4 regions of the Bacillus mojavensis genome follow, and region 1 is predicted to be linked to each of the others. Evidence: riboswitches for the same ligand, from Rfam matches in the RefSeq annotation. Region 1 holds a riboswitch; each other region holds the start of a gene.
What was found. Region 1 has a riboswitch for S-adenosylmethionine ahead of metI (cystathionine gamma-synthase/O-acetylhomoserine thiolyase). Riboswitches for the same ligand answer to the same signal wherever they lie in the genome.
Positions count from the first base shown of each region.

Region 2: it holds a riboswitch for S-adenosylmethionine, as region 1 does, so the genes downstream of both, mtnK (S-methyl-5-thioribose kinase) here and metI (cystathionine gamma-synthase/O-acetylhomoserine thiolyase) in region 1, are expected to answer to the same signal.
Region 3: it holds a riboswitch for S-adenosylmethionine, as region 1 does, so the genes downstream of both, HC660_RS19800 (5-methyltetrahydropteroyltriglutamate--homocysteine S-methyltransferase) here and metI (cystathionine gamma-synthase/O-acetylhomoserine thiolyase) in region 1, are expected to answer to the same signal.
Region 4: it holds a riboswitch for S-adenosylmethionine, as region 1 does, so the genes downstream of both, HC660_RS08475 (phosphoadenylyl-sulfate reductase) here and metI (cystathionine gamma-synthase/O-acetylhomoserine thiolyase) in region 1, are expected to answer to the same signal.

Region 1 covers NZ_CP051464.1:1,257,462-1,265,407, forward strand. The annotation lists gene HC660_RS06490 (ATP-dependent helicase) at 37-2,316, opposite strand; gene HC660_RS06495 (hypothetical protein) at 2,436-2,690, shown strand; gene HC660_RS06500 (GNAT family N-acetyltransferase) at 2,763-3,185, opposite strand; gene HC660_RS06505 (YjcG family protein) at 3,191-3,706, opposite strand; gene HC660_RS06510 (esterase family protein) at 3,735-4,457, opposite strand; SAM riboswitch class I at 4,624-4,744, shown strand; gene metI (cystathionine gamma-synthase/O-acetylhomoserine thiolyase) at 4,812-5,933, shown strand; gene metC (cystathionine beta-lyase) at 5,926-7,098, shown strand; gene HC660_RS06525 (GNAT family N-acetyltransferase) at 7,129-7,674, opposite strand; gene HC660_RS06530 (DUF819 family protein) at 7,745-7,946, opposite strand, start outside.
Region 2 covers NZ_CP051464.1:1,429,096-1,437,041, reverse strand. The annotation lists gene HC660_RS07475 (pyridoxal phosphate-dependent aminotransferase) at 1-943, opposite strand, end outside; gene HC660_RS07470 (carbon-nitrogen family hydrolase) at 1,037-1,816, shown strand; SAM riboswitch class I at 1,900-2,054, shown strand; gene mtnK (S-methyl-5-thioribose kinase) at 2,160-3,353, shown strand; gene mtnA (S-methyl-5-thioribose-1-phosphate isomerase) at 3,361-4,422, shown strand; gene HC660_RS07455 (hypothetical protein) at 4,458-4,583, opposite strand; gene HC660_RS07450 (methylated-DNA--[protein]-cysteine S-methyltransferase) at 4,673-5,170, opposite strand; gene HC660_RS07445 (PAS domain-containing sensor histidine kinase) at 5,167-7,380, opposite strand; gene HC660_RS07440 (acyltransferase family protein) at 7,634-7,946, shown strand, end outside.
Region 3 covers NZ_CP051464.1:3,810,058-3,818,003, reverse strand. The annotation lists gene HC660_RS19820 (CoA transferase subunit A) at 1-293, shown strand, start outside; gene HC660_RS19815 (CoA transferase subunit B) at 290-946, shown strand; gene HC660_RS19810 (3-hydroxybutyrate dehydrogenase) at 964-1,737, shown strand; gene HC660_RS19805 (sigma-54 interaction domain-containing protein) at 1,818-3,212, shown strand; gene HC660_RS19800 (5-methyltetrahydropteroyltriglutamate--homocysteine S-methyltransferase) at 3,259-4,398, opposite strand; SAM riboswitch class I at 4,477-4,586, opposite strand; gene HC660_RS19795 (5-methyltetrahydropteroyltriglutamate--homocysteine S-methyltransferase) at 4,655-5,788, opposite strand; SAM riboswitch class I at 5,873-5,979, opposite strand; partial or broken gene HC660_RS19790 (LURP-one-related/scramblase family protein) at 6,046-6,479, opposite strand; partial or broken gene HC660_RS19785 (hypothetical protein) at 6,594-6,842, opposite strand; gene HC660_RS21255 (hypothetical protein) at 7,150-7,275, opposite strand; gene pepT (peptidase T) at 7,382-7,946, opposite strand, start outside.
Region 4 covers NZ_CP051464.1:1,629,044-1,636,989, reverse strand. The annotation lists gene sat (sulfate adenylyltransferase) at 1-707, opposite strand, end outside; gene cysP (sulfate permease) at 756-1,820, opposite strand; gene HC660_RS08475 (phosphoadenylyl-sulfate reductase) at 1,832-2,533, opposite strand; SAM riboswitch class I at 2,692-2,797, opposite strand; gene pyrE (orotate phosphoribosyltransferase) at 2,932-3,564, opposite strand; gene pyrF (orotidine-5'-phosphate decarboxylase) at 3,561-4,280, opposite strand; gene HC660_RS08460 (dihydroorotate dehydrogenase) at 4,249-5,184, opposite strand; gene pyrK (dihydroorotate oxidase B electron transfer subunit) at 5,184-5,954, opposite strand; gene carB (carbamoyl-phosphate synthase (glutamine-hydrolyzing) large subunit) at 5,951-7,946, opposite strand, start outside.

The DNA of each region.
Region 1 (7,946 bases):
ACAGTGAAAAACCCGGCAGTATCGCTGCCGGGCTGTTTATTTGGGCAAGAGCTGTCTCGTTTGCTGCAAAAGAGGATACAAAAACCTTGAACGGTGGGCTGTTTTGCCGCGCCTGTTTGCGGGACAAGACAAATATAAATGCTGTTTGGCCCGTGTCATTGCAACATACAGAAGACGTCTTTCTTCCTCAAGCGGAGCTTCGTCTCCCTTTCTCGCTGTTTCTAATGAGAAATCATGCGGAATAGAGCCGTCTACCGTGCCCAATACATAGACGGTTTTGAATTCAAGGCCCTTTGATCGGTGAATGGTCATCAGCTGTACACCGTTTTCATCTGTTTTGTTTTTCTCAGCAGCCCGCATGTGATCCACATGGGCGAGAAAGTCAGGGATGGTTTTGAATTTTTTGGCGACAACCTTGACGTCACGCAAGTCATCAGAGCCTTTTTCCAGCTTATTTCCTTCGTTGCCCCGTTTTTTTAAGTATTCGGAGAAGCCCATTTTTCCTTCAGCAAAGGTAATGGCTTCCACCGGCTTCATGGTGCGGATGCTTGCGAAAAAGGGTACGATTTTTTTGATTTTATCCAGCTGGAACGGCTTCAGATCCGGCAGTTTGGCCAGCGCCTTAATCATGGAGCAGTCCTCGGTAATCGAGAGCGCCTTCAGCGTGTTTAAAGCAGACTGCTTTAGAAATAAGGCAGGCAGCAAGTGTTTAATCGCTTCAGTATCATCCTCGTTTTGACTCGCGTACAAGTATGCGAGTATCTGGCGGACGATTCTTCTGCTGTAAAAGGACTGGACGCCGCGATCAGCGGTATACGGAATTGATGATTGATGAAGCCTTTCATAAATGGCGCGGCCGGCGCTGTTTGTCCGGTAGAGAACCGCAAAGTCTTCAGGTTTTGCGCCGTTTTGAATTTTTTCTTTCATATCGGAAACCACCATTGTCGCTTCTTCTTCTTCGTCATAAGGATAAAACAGCACAGGGACCTGCGCGTCGTCACGAGCAGCTTCCAGCATCTTGGCATACCTGTTTTTGTTCTTTTTCACGACAATATCAGCACTGGAAACGATCGGATGTGTTGAACGGTAGTTCGCTGTTAAGTAGATTGTTTTGGCACCAGGATAATCCTTTTGAAACTCCAGAATAAAAGAAGGGCTGCTGCCGCGAAACGCATAGATCGATTGATCGTCGTCCCCAACACAGCACAGGTTTTGTTCCGGACTCGCCAGCATTTGCATGATTTTATATTGGACCGGATTAATGTCCTGAAATTCATCAATTAAAATATACGTAAACCTAGATTGATATTGCTCCAGAAGATCAGGCCGCTCTATGAACAGTTCATAGCAGGCAGACGCCATATCATCAAAATCAAATTGGCGGTGTTCTTTTTTCTGGCGCTCATAATATTCGTACAGGCGGTAGACTTGTTTTTCCCAGTCATCCTTTAAAGGAATACGTTCATTCGGCAAATAAGAGTTTTTCCAGAAACCGATTTGCTGCAAGGCCTGATCGACGGGGAACTCTTTCTCATCTACGCCTTCCTCATAGAGTGCTTTTTTCATATATTGTTCCTTTTGCCATTCCATTTTCAACAGGTGCTCGCCATTCCACTTGGCAGAATCATAGTGATACAGGATTTTATAAGACAAGCTGTGGAAGGTTCCGGTGACAAGTCTTCTGACTTTTGACGGCTGTAATCCGTACTGCTTCGCCATGCGATCTTTCATTTCCGCGACGGCCTTTGTTGTAAAGGTGACAAGCAGCATATGTTCCGGCGGTATGTCTAGGTGTTCGATCATGTGGGCAGCGCGCGCAGTCAGCACACGTGTTTTTCCGCTTCCTGCACCGGCAAGCACCAATAATGGGCCTTCCGTTTCCGTGACAGCTTTCAGCTGATCTGTGTTTAAGCCGACAGTCGGAAAAAGGCTCGTATCAGGTTCTATTGTTTTTTGAACAAATGGTGTTCCGGGTTTAATGCTTCTCGGCCGCTGCCATTCCGTGACAGCCGGAGACGAGTCAGCAGCAATCGCTTTCCCCTTGGGTAATCGAAAAACACCGGATTCCTGATAGTTTTCCTTCTTTTCTTCTTTAGCGGGTTTCGTTTCGCAGGCCTCCTCACATGCCGGAAAATGGCCTGGCTGGCGGTGGATAAACTCCGGCGGATCGGTGATATTAAGCCTTAACAAAACGGGTTTTCCGCAATGAGAACAAAATAAATGGCCTTTTATTCCTTCTTCAAAAAGGAATTGATAATGTTCTCTCGAATATGTATGTAAATGTATGGTTCGATCATTCAGTCGGGCGCATTTCAAAAAGGGGTCCTCCCAATCAAAAAAAGGTGTTCATTACAGACAAAGACTATCATATCAAAAGAAACGTGTTTCAAAAAGTAAGTTTAAGGGAAAAGAGACAGCAGAAGGGTGGGTACCGAATGATATATGCAGGTCAGATTCAGAACCAGCAATACGCTCAATATGCCAATCGCACAATAGGCCATAAACAGGATTATGCCGGAACAGAGAAGGTCAGATACGTCCCGTTTCAGCGGATGTACAAGGAACTTGAAAAACAGCAGGAGATTCAGACAGCCGCTGAAAGAAAAGTAAACGAGGCGAAACGTAAGCGCTCTCTTTATAAAAGATTGCGAGAAAAAGGGATAGGTACATCTATTAATCGATACGTATAAAAAACCGTTCACATGAGAGAGCGGTTTTTTTATATGCGAAAAAATCCGGATCTCAGAAGACCCGGATGGTGTTTAATCCTTAATCATTTGCAAATGGGGAATGCCGGCATCGAGAAATTCCTCTTCAGACAGCACCCGATAGCCATGTTTTATGTAAAATGGCACTGCTTGTGTTTGCGCATTTAACATAAAACCTGAAGCACCGCCGTCTGCTGCCGCTTTTTCCAGCGCTTTCATAATGATGCCGCCGACACCGGCTGAGCGGTGGCTTTTCAAGACACAAATTCGCTCTAATTTGCCGTATCCGTTCTTTAGCCGCCATCTTCCGGCGCCGACCGGCTGATCTCCGTCATACACCACAATATGCTCTGATTCGTTTTCAAGCTCATCAATTTCTTCTTCAGCTGGTACGTTTTGTTCTTTGACAAAGACTTCTTTTCTTACATAAAATGCATCTTTCATTTGTTCTTCATTTTTTGCGATAACAGCTTCCAAATCGTTTATTCTCCTCCGCCTAACAGGAACGTTTCATATACCGTCCATGAACCGTTTTCCAATTGATACAAGAGATGAAAACGGTCAACGATTTCTTCATGAGATACTTCCTGCATTTTTAACTGCCCTAATACATCAGAATGCTCATCGTCGGAAAGGTTTTGGCCGACCGTCACATGCGGAACAAAATTGTATTCCTGATTACCGGCTAATACACCGGTGTAAAGTTTTTCATTCAGTGTTTTTAATTCTTCCGTCGGCTCTGCTTTAATGTAAATGACATTATTGACAGGCGCAAAAGAACTGTATTTGGTCATTTTGAGAACAATCGGATGAGATTCTTTAGCGATTTCTCTCAATTGTGATACCAATTCACCGGCTTCCTCTTCTGTAAATTCAAATGAAGATCTCAGCGTCAAATGAGGCGGGATCAGGGAATAGCTCGGATCATAGCGCTTTCTGTAAGAGTTCGCGAGATCTTGCAGTTTTTTTGATGGAAATAAAACGATTCCGTATTTCATAGTATGTCCCTCCTGAAAATAAAGTATGTTAGAGCATTTTTTTCAGCGCCGGCGTAATGAGCGGCTGCCAGTATGTCCACTTGTGGTCTCCGTCAAATGGCTCAAAATAATAATCGGAAAGCTTCTCCTCCAAGAGCATTTTCAGCTCCTGATTCGGTTCTGTGAAGTCCAAAATATTGCCGTCTGTCGTATGGACATCTGTTTCTTTTGTTCCGATTTGGTGGTAAAGAGAGAGGTGTTTGATGTCGTCTGACTGTCTCACGGCATCTAATACATGTTGATCAACATAGGGAGACTGCATGATGATATTCCCAAACATATTTGGATAATCAAGCGCTGTCATAAGAGAAACGGTCGCTCCGAGAGAATCACCGATCAGTGTCCGCCCGTAGCCGACTTGGTACGTCGGAAATTCATGATCCGCAAAAGGAACTAGCTCGTGGGCAATAAATCGTTTATATGCCGAAAACTTAGAACCTTCCGGATGATAGGTTTTTCTGCGTTCTTTTACATCCTTGTAAGGAACACCGATAATAATGCTTCGGTCTATTTCTCTTTTAGACAGCAATTCCTCCACTTGTCTGCCGATTCTCCCCAGCCTGAAATAATCGTGGCCGTCCTGCGCGATAATAAGATGATATTTATAAAGAGGGGAGTAGTTTGACGGCAGATAAACGAGTACTGTCATTTCCTCGTTAAGCTCTTTTGAAAAGAGCTTCTTTTCTTGAACTGTGCCGTTTTTCGGTGCCATAATACATTCCTCCAGGACATCACTAGACTTTCTTGCATTTGAAATTATTGTACCATGAATTATTAGAAATTTCTCTCTTTAAACCGTTCGGAACTCGAAGAAAAAAGTATTGAAATAAACTGCAAATTGCGCTAATATAAAACAATCAGAAAATTGAAACCGATATTTCTTATCGTGAGAGGTGGAGGGACTGGCCCTTAGAAACCTCAGCAACCGGCTTGCTTTGCATATGCAAAGCGCCAAGGTGCTAAATCCAGCAAGCGTTTTTTATGCTTGGAAGATAAGAAGAAGCGTTAAACCCCTTCTTCTTATGAAGAAGGGGTTTTTATTATGAAAAGGGAAGGTGTCAGCTATATGTCACAGCACGTTGAAACGAAATTAGCCCAAATCGGAAACCGAAGCGATGAAGTAACAGGAACAGTGAGTCCCCCTATTTATTTATCAACAGCATACCGCCACAGAGGGATCGGTGAATCAACCGGATTTGATTATGTTCGGACAAAAAACCCGACACGCCAGCTTGTTGAGGACGCGATTGCCAGTTTAGAAAATGGAGCGAGAGGGCTTGCTTTCAGTTCGGGAATGGCAGCAATTCAAACGATTATGGCGCTGTTTAAAAGCGGGGATGAACTGATCGTTTCATCGGACTTGTATGGCGGCACGTACCGTCTGTTTGAAAATGAATGGAAAAAATACGGCTTGACCTTTTATTATGATGATTTCAATGATGAGGACTGTTTACGCTCCAAAATTACACCAAATACAAAAGCAGTGTTTGTGGAAACACCGACAAATCCGCTGATGCAGGAGGCGGACATTGAAAAAATCGCTCGGATTTCAAAAGAGCACGATCTTCTGGTGATTGTTGACAACACATTTTATACACCGGTTTTGCAGCGTCCGCTTGAGCTTGGAGCCGACATTGTCATTCACAGCGCAACCAAATATTTAGGCGGGCATAACGATCTGCTTGCAGGGCTTGTCGTTGTCAAGGATGAACAGCTTGGAGAAGAAATGTTTCAGCATCAAAACGCCATCGGCGCCGTCCTGCCTCCGTTTGACTCATGGCTTTTGATGAGAGGAATGAAGACGCTCAGTCTCAGAATGCGCCAGCATCAGGCGAACGCTCAGGAGTTAGCGGCCTTTTTAGAGAAGCAAGAAGAAATCAAGGATGTGCTTTACCCGGGAAAAGGAGGCATGCTGTCCTTCCGTCTGCAAAAAGAAGAATGGGTGAATCCATTTTTAAAAGCACTGAAAACGATTTGCTTTGCGGAAAGCCTCGGCGGGGTGGAGAGCTTTATTACATATCCTGCCACACAGACACACATGGACATTCCTGAAGAGATCCGCATCGCAAACGGCGTCTGCAACCGTTTGCTGCGCTTCTCGGTCGGAATTGAGCATGCCGAAGATTTAAAAGAGGACCTAAAACAGGCGTTATGTCAGGTCAAAGAGGGAGCTGTTTCATATGAGTAATCATAATTGGACGCTGGAGACCCAGCTCGTGCACAATCCATTTAAAACAGACGGCGCAACCGGGGCGGTCAGTGTACCGATCCAGCACGCCTCGACCTTCCACCAATCTTCATTTGAAGCGTTTGGCGCATATGATTACAGCCGCTCAGGCACGCCGACAAGAACAGCACTCGAAGAAACAATTGCCGCACTGGAAGGCGGAACGAGAGGATTTGCTTTCAGTTCAGGCATGGCTGCGATCTCAACAGCATTTTTACTTCTCTCACAGGGCGATCACGTTCTTGTGACAGAAGATGTATACGGCGGAACCTTCCGCATGGTGACAGAGGTTTTGACCCGTTTTGGCATTGAGCACACGTTTGTTGATATGACAGATATCAACGAAGTGGCGCGGAGTATCCAGCCAAACACAAAGGTCATTTACATGGAGACACCGTCAAATCCGACACTTGGGATTACTGATATTAAAGCGGTTGTCCAGCTTGCAAAAGAAAACGGCTGTCTGACCTTTCTGGATAATACATTCATGACACCGGCACTGCAGCGTCCGCTTGATCTCGGCGTGGATATTGTGCTTCATAGTGCAACAAAATTCCTGAGCGGACACAGCGATGTGCTGTCAGGCCTCGCTGCTGTCAAGGATGAAGAGCTTGGGAAGCAACTGTATAAGCTCCAAAACTCGTTCGGCGCCGTCCTTGGTGTGCAAGATTGCTGGCTCGTGCTGCGCGGCTTAAAAACATTACAGGTCCGTTTAGAAAAAGCGAGCCAAACAGCGCAGCGGCTTGCGGCATTTTTCCAGAAGCATCCGGCGGTGAAACGCGTGTATTACCCGGGGCTGTCTGATCATCCGGGCGCTGAAACTCATAAAGGCCAGTCGTCGGGAGCGGGTGCTGTGCTTTCCTTTGAGCTAGAAAGCAAGGAAGCTGTTCAGAAATTAGTAGAGAACGTGTCGCTGCCGGTCTTTGCTGTGAGCCTTGGCGCCGTGGAATCAATTTTGTCCTATCCGGCAACGATGTCTCATGCGGCAATGCCTAAGGAAGAACGCGAAAAACGAGGCATTACTGACGGCTTGCTCCGTCTCAGTGTGGGAGTTGAACATGCAGATGATTTAGAGCGCGATTTTGAACAAGCGCTGAAAGAAATCGCGCCAGTGGCGGTCCGTTAAAAAAGAAGCCGGCGATAGCCCGGCTTCTTTTTATTTTTCATCATCAGGATTGAGAATCGCCAGTACTTGATGATCCTCCCATTTTCCGTTGATTCTCACGTTTTTTCGGGCAATGCCCTCTTTATGAAATCCCGCTTTTTCTAATACGCGCATGGACCCCAGATTGCGAGGCATGACACCGGCTTCAATGCGATGAAGTTTTAACTCGTGGAACGCATAATCAACAACCAATCTGACCGCCTCAGTCATCAGGCCCTTTCCGTTATGTGCTTTGTCTAAAAAGTATCCAATAAACGCGCATTGCAGCGCTCCGCGGATCATTTGAAAAAGGGAAACCGTCCCGATTAATGTATGGTCTGTGTTTGTGAAGATGCCGAAGTGATACTCTTGGTCATTCTCCAACCTTTGCTGATATTGTTCGATCCTTTTTCTCTGTCCTTCAATCGTATAGTAATCGTCTGCGCGAATCATGGAGAACTGTTCAAAAAATTCCCGGTTTTCGCTTTGCAGCCGAAGATTCTCTTCAGCATCTTCTGTTTCTAAAGGTCTTATATAAATAGTATGTCCTTTTAACATACAGCAATCTCTCCGTTCTCTCGTCAGCAATTTCTTTTACATAATATTCTAAGAAGAGTTTGGGAATCCTTTACAAAAAGGAAGAAAACCAATTTCCCATAAAGGTGCCAACATAATTGCCGATCAAGTAGCCGAGTGTGCCGACCAGCATAATTGGCGCAACAAGCTCCCGCCACCCTTTGGCAATCGCCATCGCAGCAGCTGTCGTAGGGCCGCCGACAGTGGCGTTTACGGCAAGCAGAATTTCCTCAAGGCGCACGCGGAACAATTTA
Region 2 (7,946 bases), 170 kb from region 1:
AGCCGATTTCCCGGCATGCTGCTATCCAAGTGTTGCGCCTGCTTTCATATCGGGCATTTTGCTCCGCTACGCAAGTCTGCTCTGATAGGAGTGCCGTCTCAGCAGCCTGCTGGGTTGCTCTGAAAAGACTGACAAACATATGGTCTTGATAAAGATTGATCGCTTCTATGACCGAGGCGTTTCCAACTGCAAAACCGACCCGCCAGCCCGCCATATTATATGTTTTGGACAGTGTGTAAATTTCAATTCCGATATCCTTAGCGCCTTCAGTCTGCAAAAAACTTAAAGGCTTGTGTCCGTCAAAGCCCACTGCCCCGTAAGCAAAATCATGGATCACACAGATTTCGTTTTCTTTCGCAAAACTCACCGTTTCTTCAAAAAAATCGGCGGTAGCGACGGCTCCAGTCGGATTATTCGGATAATTCAAGTACATCAATTTCGCTTGTTCTCTTATGTCAGCGGGAATGCTTGCGTATTCAGGAAGAAACGCTTTCTCCTTAGTGAGCGGCATCATTTCCATTTTCGCTTTCGCAAGCGTGACACCGGACCAATAATCCGGATAACCGGGATCAGGAACCAAAATCGTATCCCCAGGATTTAGCAGGCATTGCGGCAGCTCGACAAGACCGGCTTTCCCGCCGAATAATACGGCTACTTCAGTTTCCGGATCAAGCTGAACGCCGTATTCTCTGTTATAAAATGCCGCCGCTGCTGATTTTAGACTGTGCGAACCTCGGAATGACGAGTATTTATGATTTTCGGGCTGAGCAACGGCTCGCTTCATTTCCTCCACGATATGCTCGGGCGTCGGCTGATCGGGATTCCCCTGCCCCAAATTAATGACATCATGTCCTTCTTTCAGCTTTCGATTCACTTTCTGCACTAGAGAAGCAAAGAATTGTTTAGGCAGTTCCTGCAGCACTTGAGAATGTTCAAATTTCATCTGTTTTCACCTTCTAAAAAAATCTTGAAATGATAGTCCAGTATCATATATGGTTAAATGAAAAAAGTAAAGAAAAATATGGGGTGTTAAAAAATGAAATGGACCATATCTTGTCTTCAATTTGATATTTCATACGGAAAACCTTCTGAAAATATAAAAAAGGCTGAATATTTAATCGAAAAAGAGAGTAAACATGCTGATGTTCTTATTCTCCCTGAATTATGGACGACCGGTTACGACCTTGCCAATCTTGATCAGCTTGCTGATGAAGACGGGCACACTGCTCAAAGCTGGCTGCAAAGAACCGCAAAAAAACACGGGGTTCATATTATCGCAGGATCTGTTGCTGTCAGAAAGGGTTCTGATGTTTATAATACAATGTTCATCGCAGATAAGGAAGGACAAATCATTAAAGAGTACAGCAAAGCCCATCTTTTTCAGCTGATGGATGAGCATGTATATTTATCAGCCGGTTCCGAGGACGGATACTTCGAGCTTGATGGCGTCAAAAGCTCAGGATTGATCTGTTATGATATCCGTTTTCCGGAATGGATCAGAAAACATACGACAAAAGGCGCTAACGTGCTGTTCATTTCTGCGGAATGGCCTCTGCCCCGCCTTGATCATTGGAAAATCCTGCTTATTGCGCGGGCCATTGAAAATCAATGCTTTGTCGCTGCCTGCAATTGCACAGGAGCTAATCCCGATAATGAATTCGCCGGGCACAGCCTGATTATTGACCCTTGGGGACGTATATTGGCAGAGGGCGGCCGAGAAGAAGGCATTGTCAGAGCGGAAATTGACCTCCAAGAAAGCGTTGAGGTACGGGGGAAAATCCCTGTTTTCGATGATATCAGAAAAGATTTATATTAAAAAATATATTGACAATTAAAACACTCACCTGTTACTATGTTCATCAACTGATAAATTAGAATTGTTTAACAAGTGAATATATTCTCTTATCGAGAGTTGGGCGAGGGATTGGCCTTTTGACCCCAACAGCAACCGACCGTAATTCCATTGTGAAATGGGGCGCATCTTCATGGCGCCGAGACTGAGGTCTCGTAAGGCACGGTGCTAATTCCATCAGATCTGATCTGAGAGATAAGAGAGGCGGGACATGATTGTTAAGCCTCCTTCTCTCTGAGAAGGAGGCTTTTTTACGGCCATTCTGCGGCACACATATCAAGATGTTACATAATTGGAGGGAATGACGATGGCAGTCACAAAAACACCTTTATACGAAACGTTAAATGAAAGCTCAGCTGTCGCTCTGGCGGTAAAACTCGGCTTGTTTCAAAGCAAAAGCACGCTGACATGCCAGGAAATCGGCGATGGAAATTTAAACTACGTCTTTCATATTTATGACCAAGAAAATGACAGGGCTTTGATCATTAAACAGGCGGTTCCTTACGCAAAAGTTGTCGGGGAAAGCTGGCCTCTGACAATCGATCGGGCAAGAATTGAAAGCAGCGCACTGATTCGTCAGGGTGAGCACGTCCCTCACCTCGTACCGAGAGTTTACTATTCAGATACTGAATTGGCGGTCACAGTCATGGAGGATCTTTCACATCTGAAGATCGCTAGAAAGGGACTTCTTGAAGGTGAAAATTATCCAAACCTGTCACGCGACGTTGGAGAATTTTTAGGAAAAACGCTTTTTTACTCTTCTGATTACGCACTTGAGCCTAAGGTGAAAAAACAGCTTGTTAAACAGTTTACAAATCCTGAGCTCTGCGATATTACCGAAAGACTTGTATTTACAGATCCTTTCTTTGATCATGATACAAATGAATTTGAGGAAGAGCTTCGTCCATATGTTGAAAAGCTTTGGAAAAATGACAAGGTCAAAGTTGAAGCCGCTAAGCTGAAAAAGTCATTTTTAACATCTGCCGAAACCCTGATTCATGGTGATCTGCATACAGGAAGCATTTTTGCCAGCGAGCTTGAGACAAAGGTGATTGATCCTGAATTCGCTTTTTACGGACCAATCGGTTTTGATGTAGGCCAATTTATCGCCAACTTATTGTTAAATGCACTCAGCCGTGACGGTGCTGATCGAGATTCGTTATATGAACATGTAAAACAAGTTTGGAACACGTTTCAAACAACGTTCAGTGAAGCCTGGGAGAAACACAGCCTCGATGTGTATGCCAAAATCGAAGGTTATCTCGCTGATACACTCAGCCATATTTTTGAAGAGACAATTGGGTTTGCCGGCTGCGAACTGATACGCCGCACCATCGGCCTTGCCCATGTTGCAGATCTGGATACGATTGTACCGTTTGATAAACGAATCGAAAGAAAACGGCTGGCGTTGGAAACCGGTGCTGCCTTTATTGAAAAACGTTCACAATTAAAAACCATTACAGATGTTATTAAATGTTTTAAGTTACTTGTAAAGGAATGATTCAACCATGACCAATTCATTTGCTGTTCCGCGTTCTGTTGAATGGAAAGAAACAGCCATTAAGATTTTAAATCAGCAAAAGCTTCCTGATGTCACGGAATATTTGGAGCTGACAACGAAAGAAGAAGTATTTGACGCGATTGTCTCACTAAAAGTGAGAGGAGCCCCGGCGATCGGCATTACGGCAGCATTTGGGCTCGCGCTGGCGGCAAAAGACATTGAAACTGATAATGTGGCGGATTTCCGCCGCGAATTGGATATTATCAAAAATGATTTGAACAGTTCAAGGCCGACCGCGATCAATTTATCATGGGCGCTCGAAAGACTGAGCCATTCAATTCAAAACGCCATTTCTGTAAATGAAGCAAAAACCAACCTTGTCCATGAAGCGATTCAGATTCAAGTCGAGGATGAAGAAACGTGCCGGATGATCGGCCAAAACGCGCTTCAGCTTTTCAAAAGAGGCGACCGGATTATGACAATCTGCAATGCCGGTTCTATCGCGACAAGCCGCTATGGAACCGCACTTGCCCCGTTTTATTTGGCCAAACAAAAGGATTTGGGGCTTCATATTTATGCTTGTGAAACCAGACCGGTTCTTCAAGGTTCACGGCTTACTGCTTGGGAGCTGATGCAGGGCGGTATTGACGTCACTCTGATTACGGACAGTATGGCAGCCCATACGATGAAAGAAAAACAAATTTCTGCCGTCATCGTCGGCGCTGACCGAATTGCAAGGAACGGAGATACTGCGAATAAAATTGGCACTTACGGTCTTGCTATTTTAGCAAACGCCTTCGATATTCCGTTTTTTGTAGCAGCACCTTTATCTACTTTTGACACAAAAGTAAAAAGCGGGGCTGATATCCCGATAGAGGAACGGGATCCTGATGAAGTCAGGAACATTTCCGGCGTCCGGACCGCTCCGGCTGAAGTGCCTGTCTTTAATCCTGCTTTTGATATTACACCTCACCATCTTATTTCTGGGATCATTACTGAAAAAGGGATTATGACTGGTTCCTATGAAGAAGAAATTGAAAAGCTGTTCACAGGCGAAAAGGTTCATTAAAAAACCGCTGAAGACTTTGCTCATAAAGGGGCGAGTCAGCGGTTTTTTTGTTTACTCATATTCATATTGATCATTTCATCTTTTTGAGCGCTGGATAAGATATGCAGTTTCACAAGCAGTTCGGCAAAAACGGCAATTTTCTCAGAGCGGCTCGGCTTCAATTGCTTTGTCCTCCTCTTTCATCAGACCAACTTTTTTAACTTAGTAAAATCATATGTCGGCAGCGAAAAAAGGGAACGTGCCATATGTTTTATTTTTCTTTGTAGGAGATTTGCTCGATGCTAAGCAAATAAGCTTTGATGTCAGTTTTGCTTCCGGCATACCCTGTTAACGTGCTGTTTTTGCCAATCACTCTGTGGCATGGGACAAATATCGGCAGGTCATTTCGTTTATTTGCCTGTCCGACAGCACGTACCGCTTTCGGACTGCCTACCGCAACGGCGATATCAGCATAGCTTCGTGATTCTCCATATGGAATCATGGCAAGCGCCTCCCATACTTTTTGCTGAAAAGGCGTGCCCTTTTGGCTCAATGGCAGTGAGAATGTCCTTCTTTCCCCCGCAAAATATTCGTGAAGCTGCTTTTTCGCTTCTGCCAAAAAAGCAGTCTCAAACTGCTCCGCACCCTCAACAGATTCTTTCCACTCGATCAAATCTTCCTTACTGAGAAAGAGACGGGTGATGCGGCCTTCTTCCTCGACAATCGCGAGGTTCCCGAGCGGCGTTTCCGCTGTCGTATAGTAATTCATTCGTCTAGCCTTCTTTCTTCAAAATTCTGCCGGACAGGCAGTGTAAGATGGAAAACAGTTCCCTTTCCTTCTTCACTTTCCACCATTATTTTGCCTTGATGTTCTTCAATAATTTTATAGCTTACCATGAGCCCGAGTCCAGTTCCCCGTTCCTTTGTTGTATAAAACGGTTCTCCGAGACGCTTTAATTTATCCTCTGTGATTCCGACTCCTTCGTCTTTTAAAGATATTAAAATATGATGTTGATCAGCTTTTTTGATTGTCACATAAATATTGCCGCCGTCAGGCATGACTTCGATGGCATTCTTTAATATATTGATAAAAACCTGTTTCAGCTGATTCGGTTCACAGTATATCGGCGGAATGTCGCCGACTAAATCCAGATGCATTTGTACGTTGCTGAGATTGGCTTGCGCGTTAAGAAGGTCTAATGTGTCTTTCATAATTTGTGTCACATGTTTCTCCTCATACATGATAGCCTGGGGCTTGGCTAAAATTAAAAACTCTGTGATGATGGATTCGATGCGCTTTAATTCTGAGGTGATGACGTTGAAGTAAAGAGAATAGTCTCCCTCCACACTTCCTTTCAGGAGCTGAATGAAGCCTTTAAGGGCTGTCATTGGATTTCTGATTTCGTGAGCGATGCCGGCAGCGAGTTCTCCAACCACATGGAGGGTATCAGATTTGCGAAGGCGCTCTTCCAGTTCTTTTCGCTCTGTGACATCTTTAAAGATAGCCAGGTTCATATTTTGAATAATATTTCGTTTAAATGAAAATTCTAGTTTTCTATTATCATTGCTGCTAAGCAAGAATGGAATTTCATTATCCATTTCATCGAAATTAATTTGCCTTGCCGGCGATGCCAAATTTTCTATTTCATAGGAAGATATAATATCAAGCAGGCTGTGTCTTTTTAGCTCTTCATGCGGCAGGCCCAAAATATCGCTCGCTAACGGGTTGGCGTCGATGATTCGGTACTGATTGTCGAATAATACGTTGCCGTCCATTGAACCGTTGAACACTTTTCTGAATTTGAGCTCGCTTTCCCGAAGCTCCTTTTCCATCCGCTTTCGGTCACTGACATTTCTTAGAATTGTTAAGTGCTGGTTTTCAAGGATTGTCCGCTTTGATGTAAATTCAAGCTCTTTGAACTGCCCGTTTCCCATTTGAAACAGCATCTCTTCTCTGATCTCACCGTATTTTGCATATTTTCTCTTCGTCATGCTGTATTTCTTCGAGTCCACGAGAAAATCACACAGCTTTCTTTTTAACAGCAAATTCATCGGCAGCTCAAAAATTTTACAGGCTGACTGATTGGCCTTAACGATTCTTCCGTCATTCGACCAGATGATAATGGCATCCATGGCGTTTTCAAAAATTTCTCTGAAGCGCTCCTCACTTTTAAATAGCTGGAGCTCCATGGACCTCTTCTCTGTGATATCCCGCATAATCGACATATAAAAACCGCTGATGATGTTAGACGTAATCGTAAATTCAAACAGCTTCTGATCTCCTGAACGAAGCCTGACAGGCAGCTCGCCCTTTGCTTTTCCCTTTCGATAGAGCGTGTGCCAAATGTTATCGAAATCTTTTCGTGAGCCGCTGTCTATAAATTGATACAGCGACAAATGTGACAACTCATTCTGATCGATTTCAAAGCTTTTGCAAAAGGACAGATTGGCATCAATAAAGCCGCCGTCTTTATCAAATAGAACGATTCCGTCAACGGCTCTGTCAAACAAGTCCTTAAAAAGCTGTTCATTCATGGAAAATTCCCGCTCCAGAATTTTCTTTGAAGAAATATCTCTCATAACGACAAAAAAGAAATCTTCACCAATCCCTCTTTTGGCAAGAAACTCAATATATTTTGTCGCTCCGCTGTCCAGCCGGATTGGTACCTCCTTCCACAGAAAACCTTTCTTAAAAAACTTCTTTACGGAAAGGTCCAGCTCATCCTTTGGAATAGAAAACAAAAAATCAATAACGGAACGCTCTTTCAAACCTTCCGCATCCACTTGAAGCATCCTCGCTGTTGCTTCATTTGCCTGCACGATTTTCATTTCATTATCACATATAAAAATAGCATCGAGCGTATTGTTCACAATCACTTGATGCTGATGCAATTCCTTTTTCAGCCGATCATTTTCTTCTTTGAGGCGCTTCAGTTCCTCTTTCAGACCTGAATTTGTCTCAACATCGAGAGTTTCCATGCGTAAACACTCCTTCTTCAAAACCTATCCCTCAATATTTCTACAAATTGCATGAACTTCCTTCATTCGCCCTATACATTTCAGAAAATTTCAGCGTCATTACATAAAGAAGACATTTTCAACGATCCTTACCGTCACTTTACATCGTCCTAACAATCAGCCATTTTTTCAAATCCTTTTTGATCTTTTATTTTAAAATAAATACCAACAGGGAATAATCTTTTAGTGACTGATTTAAAGAGAAGGTGATGCTATGAATAAATCGCGAGACAGTTATTTTGACAATGCAAAATTTTTATTGATATTCCTTGTTGTATTCGGTCATATTCTTCGATCTTTTATTCATGATAACAATTTTATGCTCTACCTCTACAAGTTCATTTACACGTTCCACATGCCTGCCTTTATTCTTGTATCCGGTTATTTCGCCAAAGGTTTTAAACGTGCCGGATATGTGAAAAAGCTGGCGGTTAAGCTGATTATTCCATATTTGATTTTCCAAAGCATCTATTCCGTCTTTTATTACATTATTCAAGACGAAAGCATGACAAATATGAATCCGATTG
Region 3 (7,946 bases), 1.5 Mb from region 1:
ATGTGTTAGAAAAAGGGATTACTGGGGATGTCGCCATTGTAAAAGCATGGAAAGCGGACACCATGGGGAATTTAGTTTTTCGGAAAACGGCAAGAAATTTCAATCCGGTTGCCGCCATGGCGGGAAAGATCACAATTGCCGAGGCAGAAGAAATTGTTGAGGCGGGAGAGCTTGATCCCGACCACATCCACACGCCTGGTATTTACGTACAGCATGTTGTGCTCGGCACTCATGAAAAGCGGATTGAAAAACGAACTGTTCAGCAAGCGGAAGGAAAGGAGGCGGCACAATGAAGGAAGCCAGAAAAAGAATGGTCAAACGTGCTGTAAAGGAAATAAAAGACGGTATGAACGTCAATCTTGGGATAGGGATGCCGACACTTGTCGCAAATGAAATACCGGAGGGCGTGCATGTGATGCTTCAATCAGAAAACGGTTTGCTTGGGATCGGCCCGTATCCGCTGGAAGGAACGGAAGACCCGGATCTGATCAATGCGGGGAAAGAAACGATCACCGCCGTAACAGGCGCATCCTATTTTGACAGCGCAGAGTCCTTTGCGATGATACGAGGCGGTCATATCGACCTGGCCATCCTCGGGGGCATGGAGGTTTCTGAGCAAGGGGATTTGGCGAACTGGATGATCCCGGGGAAAATGGTGAAGGGAATGGGCGGCGCTATGGATTTGGTCAACGGGGCTAAGCGAATCGTTGTCATCATGGAGCACGTCAATAAACATGGGGAATCGAAGGTGAAAAAACAATGCTCCCTCCCGCTGACAGGACAGAAAGTCGTTCATCGGCTGATCACTGATTTAGCTGTTTTTGATTTTGATAACGGCCATATGACACTGACTGAGCTCCAGGACGGCGTCACGCTGGAAGAGGTATATGAGAAAACTGAAGCTGACTTCGCCGTAAGCCAGTCAGTCATCCGGCAAAAATCTTAAGCAGGAAGGTGTATGACATGAAAACACAAGTCGCTCTTGTGACAGGCGCAGCCGGCGGAATCGGATTTGAAATCGCAAAGGAATTCGCCCGGGAAGGCGCCGAAGTCATTATTTCAGATGTAAATCAAAAAGCGTGCGGGGAGGCCGCCGCCAAGCTGAACGAGGAAGGCTTTAGCGCCATGGGCATTCCATGTGACGTAACAAAGGAAGAGCAAATCGCTGATATCGTCCATACTATCAAGACCCGATACGGACGTTTGGATACTTTGGTGAATAACGCAGGCATGCAGCATGTCGCGCCGATTGAAGAGTTTCCGACAGAACGGTTTGAACAGCTTATTCGCGTCATGCTGACCGCGCCATTCATTGCGATGAAGCATGTCTTTCCCCTTATGAAAAAACAGCAGTTCGGCAGGATCATCAATATCGCGTCCGTGAACGGACTGGTGGGGTTTGCGGGAAAAGCCGCTTATAACAGCGCAAAGCATGGCGTCATTGGGCTGACAAAGGTGGGGGCGCTGGAAGGCGCGCCCCACGGGATTACGGTGAATGCACTCTGCCCGGGATATGTGGACACACAGCTTGTCCGCAATCAGCTGAGTGATCTTTCTAAAACAAGAAATGTTCCCTATGAATCGGTTCTGGAAGAGGTGATTTTTCCGCTTGTGCCGCAAAAACGTCTTCTCTCCGTGAAAGAAATTGCTGATTATGCCGTATTTTTGGCGAGTGAAAAGGCGAAAGGCGTCACAGGGCAGGCGGTCGTGCTGGATGGAGGCTACACAGCTCAATAATAGATTCTTGTATTCATAGGAGGCTCTCGTTTATCATAAGGTTGAAAGCGATTACAAAATGTGACGGGAGCGACAGGGAGATGAAACATTCTATTAAAAGATTACCCTATGAATGGCTGGATGAAATCATCAACCTTGCGGCGGAATGTATTGTTGTGGTTGATCATGAGGGGAACATTCTCTATATCAATCCGGCATACTGTGACTTTCTGAAAAAAACAGAGAACGAAGCGATAGGAAAACCCGTTCAGGACGTGATTGAAAATTCGAGAATGCATATCGTGGCGAAGACGGGGCGTACAGAGGCTGCCGCTATTCATCCAATTAACGGCAGTGAAATGATCGCCAACCGGTATCCGCTCTATGTGAACCAGCAGCTTGTCGGAGCGGTCGGAACCGTTATGTTTCGCAATCCGCAAGAATGGATGGATTATTCAAGAAAAATTAAACCCATCCTCAATGAACTCAATTACTACAAAAATAGATACGAAAAAGAGCTTTTCAGTAAATATCACTTTGGCGACTTGATCGGAAACAGCTCTCTCTTTATGGATGCGAAACGGCTGGCTGAACGGGTATCTGACAGCCAATCGGCCGTTTTGCTTTTGGGAGAATCCGGCACGGGAAAAGAGCTGTTTGCCCACGCCATCCATCAGAACAGCCGCCGCCGGTATGCTCCCTTTCTGCGTGTCAACTGCGCTTCGATCCCGGAGCAATTGTTTGAATCAGAAATGTTCGGATACGAAGACGGAGCGTTTACGGGGGCGAAAAAAGGCGGGAAAAAAGGAAAATTTGAACTCGCGCATCAAGGAACCATTTTCCTTGATGAAGTAGGTGATATGCCGCTGCATATGCAAAGCAAAATCCTTCGCGTCCTGCAGGAGAAAGAGATAGAGCGGGTCGGCGCAGGAAGCCCGGTCCCGATAGATGTACGAGTGATTGCGGCGACACACCGAAACCTCGAAAAAATGGTCCGGGAAGGAGACTTCCGGCAAGACCTCTATTACCGATTGAATGTAATCAAAATTCAAATCCCGTCCCTAAGAGAGCGCATAGAGGATGTTGTGCCCATCGCAGGGCTTCTATTAAAAAAACTTGAACGGAAATTTGGATTTGATGGCTTGGAGCTTTCTAAAGAAGCGATTGCGGTGCTTCAGAGCTATTCTTGGCCGGGCAACATACGTGAACTGGAAAACGTCCTAGAACGGGCTGTCAACGTCCTCGACGGCAAACGAATCGAACCGAAACACCTGAACCTCGCTCCTGAAGATCAACCCATCCAAAGAACAATCAAAGTCCGAGAATATCAATCGATACAGCCATTAAAAGAGACAATCGCTGAGGCGGAAAAAAACGCGATCATCGAGGCGCTTGCCGCAGCAGACGGCAATAAAATAAAGGCAGCAAAGCTATTAGGCATAGGAAAAACAAGCTTATATGAAAAATGCAAAGCCTATCAAATTGAGCAGGCATAAAAAACACACTTGTCCCGCCAAGGAATCAAGTGTGTGTTTCTGTTCTTTATTTCCAAACATCGTTAGCGATCTCAACAACATGGCGCAGCTTCGCCCATTGCTGTTCCTCGGTCAGCTTGTTGCCTTCTTCAGTCGAAGCGAACCCGCATTGCGGACTCAGGCATAGCTGGTCTAAGCTGACATAACGTGACGCTTCTTCAATACGGCGTTTCACGTCGTCCGGATGTTCAAGCTCACCGAATTTAGATGTAACTAAACCGAGAACAAGCTGAAGATCAGTGCGTTTCACATAACGGAGCGGTTCGAATCCACCTGAGCGTGAATCATCATACTCTAAGAAAAGCCCGTCCAGATTCAAGCCGTCAAAAATGGTTTCGGCCGCCGCATCATAACCGCCTTCAGCTGTCCAAGTGGACTGAAAGTTGCCGCGGCAGATATGCATGGTGATTGTCATATCATCCGGACGGTCAGCAATGGCGTCATTGATCGACTTCGCAAACAGCTGGCGAAGCTCGTCAGGCGTTGTTCCGAATGCTTCCACTTGTTTTAAGCCTTTTTCAGATAAGAAAACAGCCCATGCTGTATCGTCAAGCTGGAGGTAGCGGCAGCCTCTGTCATAAAACGCTTGAATCGCTTTCTTATAAGCTTTTGATACATCATGCTGGAAAAGAGCATAATCGTTCTTGTAGGCATCCTTTTCCAGTCTCCCCCGGAAAAAGAGCATATTCGGACTCGGAATTGTCATTTTTGGCGTGGCATCACCAGCGATGCCATGTAAAAATGAGTAATCTTCGAGCATCGGGTGGTTTGAGAAATCAATATCGCCCGTCACTTTGATGCCGCGTGCTTTTGTCTGCACATTATGGAACTGGATACCCTGTTCAGGTGTAAACGGCTCAACGCCATCCAGATTTTCCAGGAAATCAAAATGCCACCACGCTCTGCGGAATTCCCCGTCTGTCACGACGTTCAGGCCGGTTTCTTTTTGTTTTTCCACAATGCGGATGATTTCATCGTTTTCAATCTGGCGAAGCTGTTCGGCAGTCATTTCGCCGGCCGCCTTTTGCAGCCGCGCTTTTTTGACGGGCTCAGATCTCAGCAGGCTTCCGACTTGATCCGCGCGAAACGGCGGTTTTTTTCTCTGGAGCGATTGTTTTTGTTCTGCGGGTGTTGTTTGCTGTGACATGTTGTTCATTCCTTCTTTCCATTCAAATATAAAAAAGCTCTTCCTCAGGATAAGGAAGAGCTTGCGTGAACAATCTCAACCTTATCTACAAGAGCACAAATCTGCTCTAAAGGATTTAGCACCATTCTGTGTAAAACAGCGGTTGCCGGGTATCGCAGGGCCAGTCCCTCCACCTCTCTTGATAAGGAAAACCTTTTTATTAAATTTTCTGATAGTATCTATTATTCACACATTTTTTGTTTCTGTCAACGATAGATTATTTCCACACATCATTGGCAATGTCGACCACATGACGGAGCTTCGCCCACTGCTGCTCCTCAGTCAAAAGGTTTCCTTCTTCTGTAGAAGCGAAACCGCACTGCGGGCTCAAGCAAAGCTGATCTAAGCTGACAAAGCGCGCAGCTTCATTGATTCGGCGTTTGACATCCTCTGGATCTTCAAGCTCTCCGTATTTGGATGTAATCAAGCCCAAGACAATCTGCAGATCCTTGCGTTTGACAAAGCGAAGCGGGTCAAAGTTTCCGGAGCGGTCATCATCGTATTCCAGGAACAAGCCATCAAGGTCTAAACCGTCAAGAATCGTTTCCGCTACAGCGTCATAGCCTCCTGATGCGGCCCAAGTCGAGCGGAAGTTGCTGCGGCAGATGTGCATCGTAACCGTTAGGTCATCAGGACGGTCCGCCACTGCATCGTTAATTGTTTTGGCAAATAACGCAGGCAATGTTTCCGGATCACCGCCGAGGGCACGGACAACTTCTCTGCCTTTTTCTTCAAAGAAGAGAGACCATGACGTATCATCGAGCTGAAGATAGCGGCAGCCCGCATCATAGAAAGCGGTAATCGCTTTTTTGTACGTCTGGGCCAGGTCATGAAAATATTCCTCCTGATCGGGATATACGCCTTGATCAGCTTTTTCACCGAAAAACAGCATATTCGGACTTGGAATCGTCAATTTTGCTGTCGCATCTCCGGCAATGCTGTGTAAAAATTGATAATCGGCAAGCGCCGGATGGCTTGTGAAATCCAGTTTTCCTGTGACTTTAATGCTGCGGGCTTTTGTTTTCGCATGATGGAATTGAATCCCTTCGGCCGGAATGAAGGGCTCTACACCATCAAGCCCTTCAAGAAAATCGTAATGCCACCAAGAACGGCGGAACTCTCCGTCGGTTACGACGTTTAGGCCGATTTCCTTTTGCTTTTCGACAATGCGGGTGATTTCTTTATTTTCAATATCGCGAAGCTGTTCTGCAGTGATCTCGCCGGCCGCTTGTTTTTGCCGCGCCTCTTTTACTGGTGCGGATCGTAATAAACTGCCGACATGATCAGCGCGGAAAGGAGCTTTCTTCTGTTTATCTGATTTCTGTGCTGCAAGGTTTACTTGTTGAGTCATATCATTCGCCTCTTTTCTGAAATGTTTGCCGCATGAAAAAAGCTCTTCCTTTGTGTAAGGAAGAGCTTGAACGATCAAATCTCTGCCTCATCTGCAAGAACGCGATGTTCTTAAGGATTTAGCACCATTCTGTGTAAAACAGCGGTTGCCGGGTATCATAGGGCCAGTCCCTCCACCTCTCTTGATAAGGTAAATCTTCATATTGAGTTTTCAATTATCTTAATATTATTATTTTTGCATGAATTGTCAACAGTTTTTTAGAAGTTTGGCTTATCTTCATCGTCAACCAATACCATATCCAGCACAATCGCGATGGCTGTGCAAATCAGCCCATCTTCCTCATGTGCAATCAGCAGGCGATACGTATCACCCCAGCTGAGCCGCTTTTTGCTGACAGACATTCACACATTCTGGCCGTCCGTCAGCTGGAATTTGTCCTTCCATCAATCACCGTCGATTTCCTAATTCAGTTGTTAATTTCAAATTTCAGTTTGAATAATGTTAATTTCTTCGTCACCTCACAAACCGTTTCTCCCCCGATAGAAATATCATAACGGGGCAAAAAAGACATGGGCTTCTGCTCAATGGAAGCGAGCGTTTCTCCAGAGGAATCTGATATGTGTAACGAGTCTCCGAATGAAAACAAACGGCCCTCCACCTTGAATTTCTCTTGTTCATTCTGACCGTAAATGTGTTAAACGAAAAGATCCGTTGTTTCATCAATCATTCGATCATTACTGAAGTCTAGTTTCAGGAATAACGAAAAGGCTGCATATCTGCAGCCTTTTCAATTATAAGGTATGTCTTAGGAAAGATGCATCCGGCGTTTTTGGCGGATGGCGTCAAGGTCGATTAGGTTGTTATGATGAGGAACGGGTGCAGGCAGAGGGCTTGTCTTTTGCGGTTTTCGTCTATTGTCTTTGCTGAACGAAAAGAGAAGATAGCCACATAATGCGATGATAATAAATAAGATCATTTTACATACCTCCCAAAAAAAGTTTTGGTATTCTCTATTGTACGGATAAAACGTCTAAAAGTATTCAAAAAATTCCAAATCTAATTAAAATAAATGCGTGTCCCTCAAAATTCCTTTTCGTCGATGGCCTGAAAATAGTCTTGCATTAAGCTGGTGTTTTTTCTTTTGATTGGTTCTATAGTTACTATCGACGTTAAAACGAATTCCTTTATATAACTTTTAACCTAAATTTCTGTAATTCGAATTAACTATAAATGGATAATGTGTTCTTCTTTGTTTGATATATACCCTATTTTGAGGAATTGAACACAAAAAACCCAAATTACGGAGCATTTGGGCGGGAATTTGGAATGGATGCCTGATTTGAGGGGAGTCCGGGGAAGGGTCAGAAAAAGCGTTTGAACATTCTTCTAATTTTTTTAAATGGGTTTGATCGTTTTGTTTGCATTTTGAGCGGGCGCGAAATCATCCATTTTTTGAACAGGCTTTTTGCGGCAATTGTATTCTTCATCTTTGCATTTCCTCCTCATCCGTTGATAGTCTTTTTACGGACAGAGCTTTTAAAATGTTTCATTTTCATGCAAAAAACCAGTCCTTTTTCGGACTGGTTTTTCAGCTTACGCCTGTTCTTCAAACAGCTTTGCAATCTCAACGATAACGTTTACGGCTTTGACCATGTTGTCGGCAGAAATGTATTCAAATTTGCCATGGAAGTTTTCCCCGCCGGTAAAGATGTTCGGCGTCGGGAGTCCCATGTAAGAAAGCTGCGAGCCGTCCGTGCCGCCGCGGATTGGAGAGATTTTCGGTTCGATGCCGAGGTTTTCCATTGCTTGTTTGGCAATGTGGACGATTTCGATGACAGGCTCAATTTTTTCTCTCATGTTGTAGTATTGATCGTTCATATCAAGCTGAATGCGATTTTGTCCGTATTCGTTTTGGAGCTCTTCAACGATGCGCTGCATGGTTTCTTTTCTGTTTTGGAAGATGTCTTTGTCAAAGTCTCTGATAATGTAGTTGAGCCTGGTCTCTTCTACGTCTCCCTGAATGGACAGCAGGTGGTAGAAGCCTTCGTAGCCCTCTGTATATTCAGGTGCCTCATCTGCCGGCAGCATGCTGTTCAGCTTCATTGCGATTTTTGCAGAGTTGATCATTTTGCCTTTTGCCGTGCCGGGATGTACATTG
Region 4 (7,946 bases), 370 kb from region 1:
TCAAGAAGCACTTGATAGCTTTCCATCCGGACATCAGCCGGTATGTCATCAGATTTTGTTTCGCCGACAAGCGGATTTAAAAACAAACCGTCCACTGTCTCAAGAGCTGTTTTTTGAATATATTCATGCGCTCTGTGAACAGGATTTCTTGTTTGGAAACCGACAATTGTTTCCCAGCCTTTTTCTGCAAACTGGCGTCTTGTTTCCGCCGGTTCAAATGTAAACTCAGGGAATTGTTTAGAAGCTTTTTTAATCAATGTGATCGGACCGCCGATATATGTATCGCCGCGGCTGAACAGCTTTTTCACACCCGGATGAGCCTGATCATCTGTTTTATACACGTTAACAGCTTCTTTTTGTTTGTCAGGCACGTATAAGTCTTCGATTTGGATAACGCCGTATGTTTCTCCGTCATACGTTAATTTTACTGTTTCGCCGACTGACAGTTCGGCTGCTTTTTGTGCATCTACCGGCAGCGTGATCGGAAGAGACCATATAACACCGGAAGCAAGACGCATGTTTTCAACAACAGATACGTAATCCTTCTCATTAAAGAAGCCTTCGATCGGGCTGTATCCGCCGATTCCGATCAATTCCAGGTCAGCAAAAGAAATCAAATCAAGTTCAATTTCTTTCTGAATGCCGCTTACATCATATGACTCATTTACTCGGTTTACCAGTTTTCCTCCATGTGGTGCTAAACTCATAATATTCATTTCCTCCTAGTTAACAGATAAAATAACTCAGATTAATAGTTAAATTCCCCCGCCTTGATCGTGGACAGAGCGTCTCTCTTTACGAATGGCTTTTGTCAGGCTGACAGCACCGCCTGCAGCTAAAAGCACACTTACCATGATAAAGATTGAATAATAATCCGCCTTTAAAAACATAGAGACAAGCAAATAAGAGATGGATAAAGATAAAAACGGCGACACGATCCATACTTTCAGCATCGTTTGAACGACCTGTTTATGAAATACGTTTGGGCCGTTTTTCGCCATGCCTATTCCGATAATAGACGATGACGTTACTTGCGCCAAGGGTACTGGCATTCCAAATATAGAACTGATAATCACCAGTCCTGCTCCTGTTCCGGATAGGAGAATGCCTTCTCCTTTTGAAAACCTTGTAATTTTCTTCCCGTTTGTTTCTAATACCCTGCGGCCTAATATCAGTGCGCCCAGAGCTACAAAAGCTCCCCCATACAGGGTTCCTTTCTCTACATCCAGTACGCCGGCAGCCACTAACGGGCCAACGGCATTCGCCACATTGTTCATGCCCGCAGAGAACGCTTCAAAAAAACCAGCGCATAGCAAAAGGATGCCAAGGACGTTTTGTTTTCGGGAAGACGTAATTTCAATCTTAAAATAACGAAACAGCTTTGCTACAAAAAATGTGAAACCGAAAGCGAACAGCGGAACGAAAATCCAAAATGAAACAATAATCAGAAGATTGTTTACAAACAACACTTTGTACGCCACGCCCACGCCGACAACTGCCCCGACCGTCACTTCACTTGTCGATAAAGGAATGCCGAGCAGATTAGCTGTAAATAGCGACAGCGCAGCAGCCCCGATAATGATGCAAACAATCGTCAGTGTAATCGTCTGTTCGGGGATAATCCCAGAGCTGATGGTTTTCAAAACTCCGCCCCCGCCAATGACAGCCCCGGCCAGCACACCAACGGCGCATATGATCAAAGCGTAGGTTTTCTTTTTGATGGCCCCAGATCCGTAAGCAACTCCCATTGAAGCTGCAGCGCCGCTTGCGCCAATATTCACTGCAAAAAACAAGCTAAATAAAATAGCGGCTAATTCCATTTTGCAGCTCCTTATTCATGCAGTCCGCATTCTGTTTTCGCCTTACCGTTCCATCTTCCTGAGCGCAAGTCCTCTGCAGTAAATGCAGGTGACGTACAAGGCGCGCAGCCAATACTTGGATACCCTTGGTCGTGGAGCGGATTGTAGTCCAGCTCATTTCGAGAAGTGTATCTCCAGATGTCTTTCCAAGTCCAATGGATAAGCGGGCAAACTTTTACTGATTTGAATTTCTCATCTTTGTTTAAGAAATTCGTATTGGCACGGCTTGGCCCTTGATCGCGGCGCAGGCCGGAGAGCCATGCCGGGTGGCCGGAAAGCGCCTCTCTTAAAGGAACGATCTTTCTGAGATAGCAGCATTGATTCGGCTCTCTTTCCCACAGTTTATCACCGTGTTCTTCCGCCTGTTCCACAAGAGTAAGGTTCGGTTTCTTCAGGATGATATGAAGGCCGGGGTAGCGCTCCTTGACGCGTTCTATCGTTTCATAGGTTTCTTTAAAATGAAGCCCTGTATCGAGAAATACAATCTCTGCGTCTTTTTTCACTTTATAGATTAAGTCAATCAGAACGATTCCTTCAATTCCGAAACTGCAGGCATAAACAAGCTGATTGCCGTAATGGCCGTAAGCCCATTTTAAAACTGACAGCGCCCCTTTATAAGGATCGTCCTCTGGAAATGTAATCGTTGGTTCTTCCCAATTATCGTACGTTAACATTTCTTCTTTCCTCCTTTCGGAGACAAACAAACAGTAGCTTTCTGCCGGTTGTCTTTTCCCATTGTAATGTGATGCGGCTGCTGTTTTCTCCGTAAACAGCCCCTCTTAAAATAAAAAACTTTCAATCCGGCGGAAAGAAAGACAGGAACTGCATGTAGCCCTTATCTTTCAAAATGGAATACATTTTGCTGGAAGTAGCACCTTACACATTGTGCAGGTTGCCGGGCTTCATAGGACCAGTCCCTCAGCCGCTCTTGATAAGTTTTTCAGATTTGTAGTAAATTTTAGCACAATTCTAACATAAGTCAACCCGAGTTTTTTTATAGGATTAATAAAAAAACAGACCCAAAGGCCTGTTTTCAATCGTGGCAAGGCATTAAAGCTCTTCAATTTATTTTTTAATTTTTAAACCAATCTTTTGACTCGGGATTCATTTTCCATGTTTGCAGCTTCTTCAGGTCGTCTGTATGAATATTTCCATTTTCAAGTGCAACCTCTGTCAGTGTGTCATAATCAGTTAACGAGTAGTATGGAAGATCAGCCTCAGCAAACGCTTCCTGCGCTTTAGGAAGTCCGTACGTAAAGATTGATACTACACCAAGCACTTCACAGCCAGCGGCTTTTAGAGCTGCTGCAGCTTCGAGTACGCTGCCCCCTGTGGAAATTAAATCTTCAATGACAACTGTTTTTTGGCCTTTTTGAACGGCACCCTCAATTTGATTGCCTTTTCCGTGTGCTTTTGGTTTGCTTCTCACATAACACATCGGCAGGTTCAAACGGTCAGCCGCCAATGCCGCATGAGGGATACCTGCTGTCGCTGTTCCTGCGATCATCTCAGCTTCCGGGAAATGCTCCTGGATAAGCTTGCTGATGCCTGCAACAACATCATTTCTTACCTCTGGGAAAGAAAGGGTAAGGCGATTGTCACAGTAAATTGGCGATAAAATGCCGCTCGCCCATGTAAACGGATCATTTGGGCGTAAAAATACAGCTTGAATGTCTAATAGATGTTTTGCGATGATTTGTTTCATTGTTTGAGTCCCTCCCATTCGAGTTTGACAGCTTCATAGGCTTTCAGCGGATTTGCAGCTTTTGTAATAGAGCGTCCTACAACAATGGCTGATGACCCTTTTTCTCTTGCTATAGAAGGCGTTGCGACACGCACTTGATCATTCGCAGTGTCTGCTGACATACGGATACCCGGGGTCACCGTCAGAAACGACGGCGACACTGCTTCGTAAATGGCTTTTGCTTCATGAACGGAGCACACCACTCCATCTAGTCCGCTATTCTCCGCCAGTTTGCTGTAGTGCACTACCGTGTCAATGAGAGGCTTTCTGATGAGCAGCTCCTCCTTCACCATTTGTTCAGAAGTGCTTGTCAGCTGGGTTACCGCAATAAGTGACGGACGTTTTTTTCCTGCCGGCGTGCCTTCCTCTAAGCCTTCCAGGGCTGCTTCCATCATTTTTTTGCCTCCGGCTGCGTGAATATTGACAAGATCGACTCCGAGGCAGGCAAGACGCTTCATTGCTTTATTTACTGTGGTCGGGATGTCATGGAGCTTCAAATCTAAAAAGATCTCACAGTTTCTTTCTTTTAATTGTGCAATGATGGCCGGGCCTTCTTGATAAAAAAGCTCCATCCCGACCTTCACAAATAATGGTTCTTTGTGAAAAGGCGCTAAAAACGACAATGTTTCTTCAGCTGATGCAAAATCAAGCGCGATGATGGGCAGGTTGTTTTTCATGATTCCAGCTCCTTCCGATGCATTCTTCAACAGATTCATAGCCGTATTGGCGTAAAACAGCAGGGAGCTGTTCAATGATGTCAGGGCATGCGAAAGGATTCACGAAATTTGCTGTTCCGACAGCGACCGCACTTGCTCCAGCCAGAAGAAATTCCAATGCGTCTTCGGCTGTCTGAATGCCTCCCATCCCAATAATCGGAATGCTGACAGCCTGGCTGACCTCATACACCATGCGGATGGCAACAGGCTTTACAGCAGGACCCGACAGCCCTCCTGTTTTATTGGCTAATATCGGCTTACCTGATTTTAAATCGAGCCTCATGCCGATTAATGTGTTGATCATCGTTAGACCATCCGCACCAGCCTCTTCGATCGCTACTGCAATTTCTGTGATGTTTGCCACATTCGGAGATAGCTTCACATATACAGGCACATCTGACACTTCTTTAACCGCTTTCGTTAAATCAGCAGCCATGGCAGGATTTGTGCCAAAAGCAATTCCGCCTGTTTTGACGTTCGGACAGGAAATATTCAGTTCAAGGGCGTGTACATTAGGCGCTTTACTGATATGATCTGCCACTTCAACATAATCCTCGACCTGTGAGCCGGCGACATTGGCAATAATAGGCGTATCAAATTGTTCAAGCCATGGCAGCTCATTTTCTAAGACGCTTTCCAGCCCTGGATTTTGCAAACCGATCGCATTGAGCATTCCAGCGCCAGTCTCAGCTACCCTAGGCGTCGGATTCCCGAAGCGGGGCTCCTTTGTCGTAGCTTTGATCATGATTGCTCCGAGACAAGACAAATCATAAAAACGCGCAAATTCTTTTCCAAAACCGAAGCAGCCTGATGCGGGAATGATCGGATTTTTCAAATTCAGTCCCGGCAATTTCACCTCTAGCATTACAGCGCCACCTCCTGAGCTTTAAATACAGGCCCGTCAAGACATACCTTTACATAAGCTGTCTCACTTTCGTTTGTATGGCACACACAAGCGAAGCATGCACCGATACCGCAGCCCATTCGTTCTTCCATGGAAATGTAAACCTCTTTGTGGGCGTATTCTTGTTTGAGCGCCTTTAGCATCGGTGTCGGCCCGCAGCTGAGGAGAATGTCAAATTCAAAACTTTTCTGTTTGATGACATCTGTGACAAACCCGGTTTCCCCGTAGCTTCCGTCAGCTGTTGCCACATACGTATCGCCATACTGTCGGCATTCTTTTTCGTAAAAAACATCCTTTGCCGATTGGAATCCTAAAACGTGTATGACCTTTACGCCTTTTTCCTTTAAACGTTTCGACAGTTCTTGGAGAGGCGGCACTCCTACACCGCCCCCTACCAGCAAAGCCGTCTTTCCGGGTTGGACTTCATCTACTGGAAAGCCATTGCCCAAAGGCCCAAGAACATCCACCAGATCTCCCTTCTGCTTCAGCGACAAGAGTCTTGTTCCTTCCCCATCTACTCGATAAATCATGGTGACTTCATTTTTTTCAAAGTTAACATCAGCAATGCTGATTGGTCTTCGCAAAAGAGGCGTAACCGCTTCGCTCACTTTCAAGTGAAGGAACTGTCCTGGAACAGTAAACCCTTGGACAAGCTCCCCTTTTAGGACCATTTGATACACCCGGTCTGCAATTTGCTGGTTAGCACACACCGTCAAATACGCTTTTTTCATATAGTGATTGCCGCCTCCTGATTTGAGTTGACTGCCGGCATTTGATCGGCACGGAACGTCATGCTTTCCAGCACCCGCAAAATCGCTTCTGCCGTATCTAAAGATGTTAAGCAGGCAACACCGTTTTCTACTGATTCACGTCTGATTCTAAATCCGTCTCTTGCCGGCTGCTTTCCTTTTGTCAGCGTATTGATGACAAACTGGGCTTCTCCATTTCTGATCACATCAAGCAAGTTCGGTCCGTCCTGGCCGATTTTTCCGACGACCTTCGCTGGAATTGATGCTTCCTTGAGATACCCCGCCGTTCCTTCGGTCGCTAAAATGTTATACCCGATCGCATGGAATCGTTTAGCGATGGCAAGCCCTTCTTCTTTGTCCTTATCCGCCACTGTTAAAAGCACGGAACCGTAGTTAGGGATTTGAATGCCTGAAGCTATCAGGGCCTTATAGAGCGCCTTTTCAAGGGTGGAATCTTTCCCCATGACCTCACCTGTTGATTTCATTTCAGGCCCTAACGTAATGTCCACTCTTCTCAGCTTCGCGAAGGAGAAGACCGGTGCTTTTACAAATACACCCTGCTGTTCAGGCTGCAGGCCTTCATTGTAGCCAAACTCAGCCAGCTTTTGCCCGAGAATGACTTTTGTCGCGAGGTTCGCCATCGGAATGCCCGTGATCTTGCTTAAGAACGGCACCGTTCTGCTTGATCTCGGATTGACTTCAAGCACGTATACTTCACCTTGGGACAGGACGAATTGGATGTTGAGCAAGCCGACAATATTCAGCCCTTTCGCGAGTGCGATCGTATATTGTTCAATTTTTTCTTTTATGTCTTCCGTCAGAGACTGCGGCGGATAGACCGCGATAGAGTCTCCAGAGTGCACGCCCGCACGCTCAATGTGCTCCATGATTCCCGGAATGACAACGGTTTGGCCGTCAGACACCGCATCCACTTCGATTTCTTTTCCAGTCAGATATCTGTCAATCAATACTGGATGCTGCGGATTGATTTTGACTGCGTTTTTCATGTAATGAAGCAGTTCTTCTTCATGATACACAATCTCCATCGCCCGGCCGCCAAGCACATATGAAGGGCGCACCAGTACCGGATAGCCGATGTTGCTCGCGATGTTTACAGCCTGATCAACTGATGTCGCAGTTTTGCCAAGCGGCTGCGGCACTTGAAGTTCTACCAGCGCCTGTTCAAACTTATCCCGGTCTTCCGCACGGTCTAAATCTTCTAATGACGTTCCAAGGATTTTGACTCCGCGTGCAGAAAGTTCGTCAGCAAGGTTGATTGCAGTTTGTCCGCCAAATTGCACGACAACGCCCATCGGCTGTTCGAGATCAATGATATGCATGACATCTTCGATCGTAAGCGGTTCAAAGTACAGCTTGTCTGAGATACTAAAATCAGTTGACACGGTTTCAGGGTTATTATTGACGATAATTGCCTCATAGCCTGCTTGTTTAATTGCCCACACGGAGTGAACCGTAGCGTAGTCAAATTCAACCCCTTGGCCGATTCGAATCGGGCCGGAGCCAAGTACGATCACGCTTTTCTTATCTGTAACAACAGATTCATTTTCTTCTTCATATGTGCTGTAGAAGTATGGCGTTTCTGATTCGAATTCCGCCGCGCACGTATCCACCATTTTAAATACCGGTGCGATTCCCGCTTGTATTCTCATGCTGTAAAGCTCAGATTCTTTCATTTTCCACTCGCGGCTGATGTACTTATCAGAAAATCCGAGTTCTTTTGCCTGTCTCAGCACATCCGTATCGCCCGCATTTGATTTCAGCTCTTTTTCAAACTGAACGATTCCGAACAGCTTATGCAGGAAAAAGAGGTCGATGGCAGAGAATTCATGAAGCTGCTCAACTGTGTAGCCCCTTCTGTACGCTTCAGCCAGGTAGAATAAACGCTCGTCTCCGGCTTTTTTAATCCGCTTCTCGAGAAGCTCATCAGGTATATCGGCGGCATCTTTTAATTCA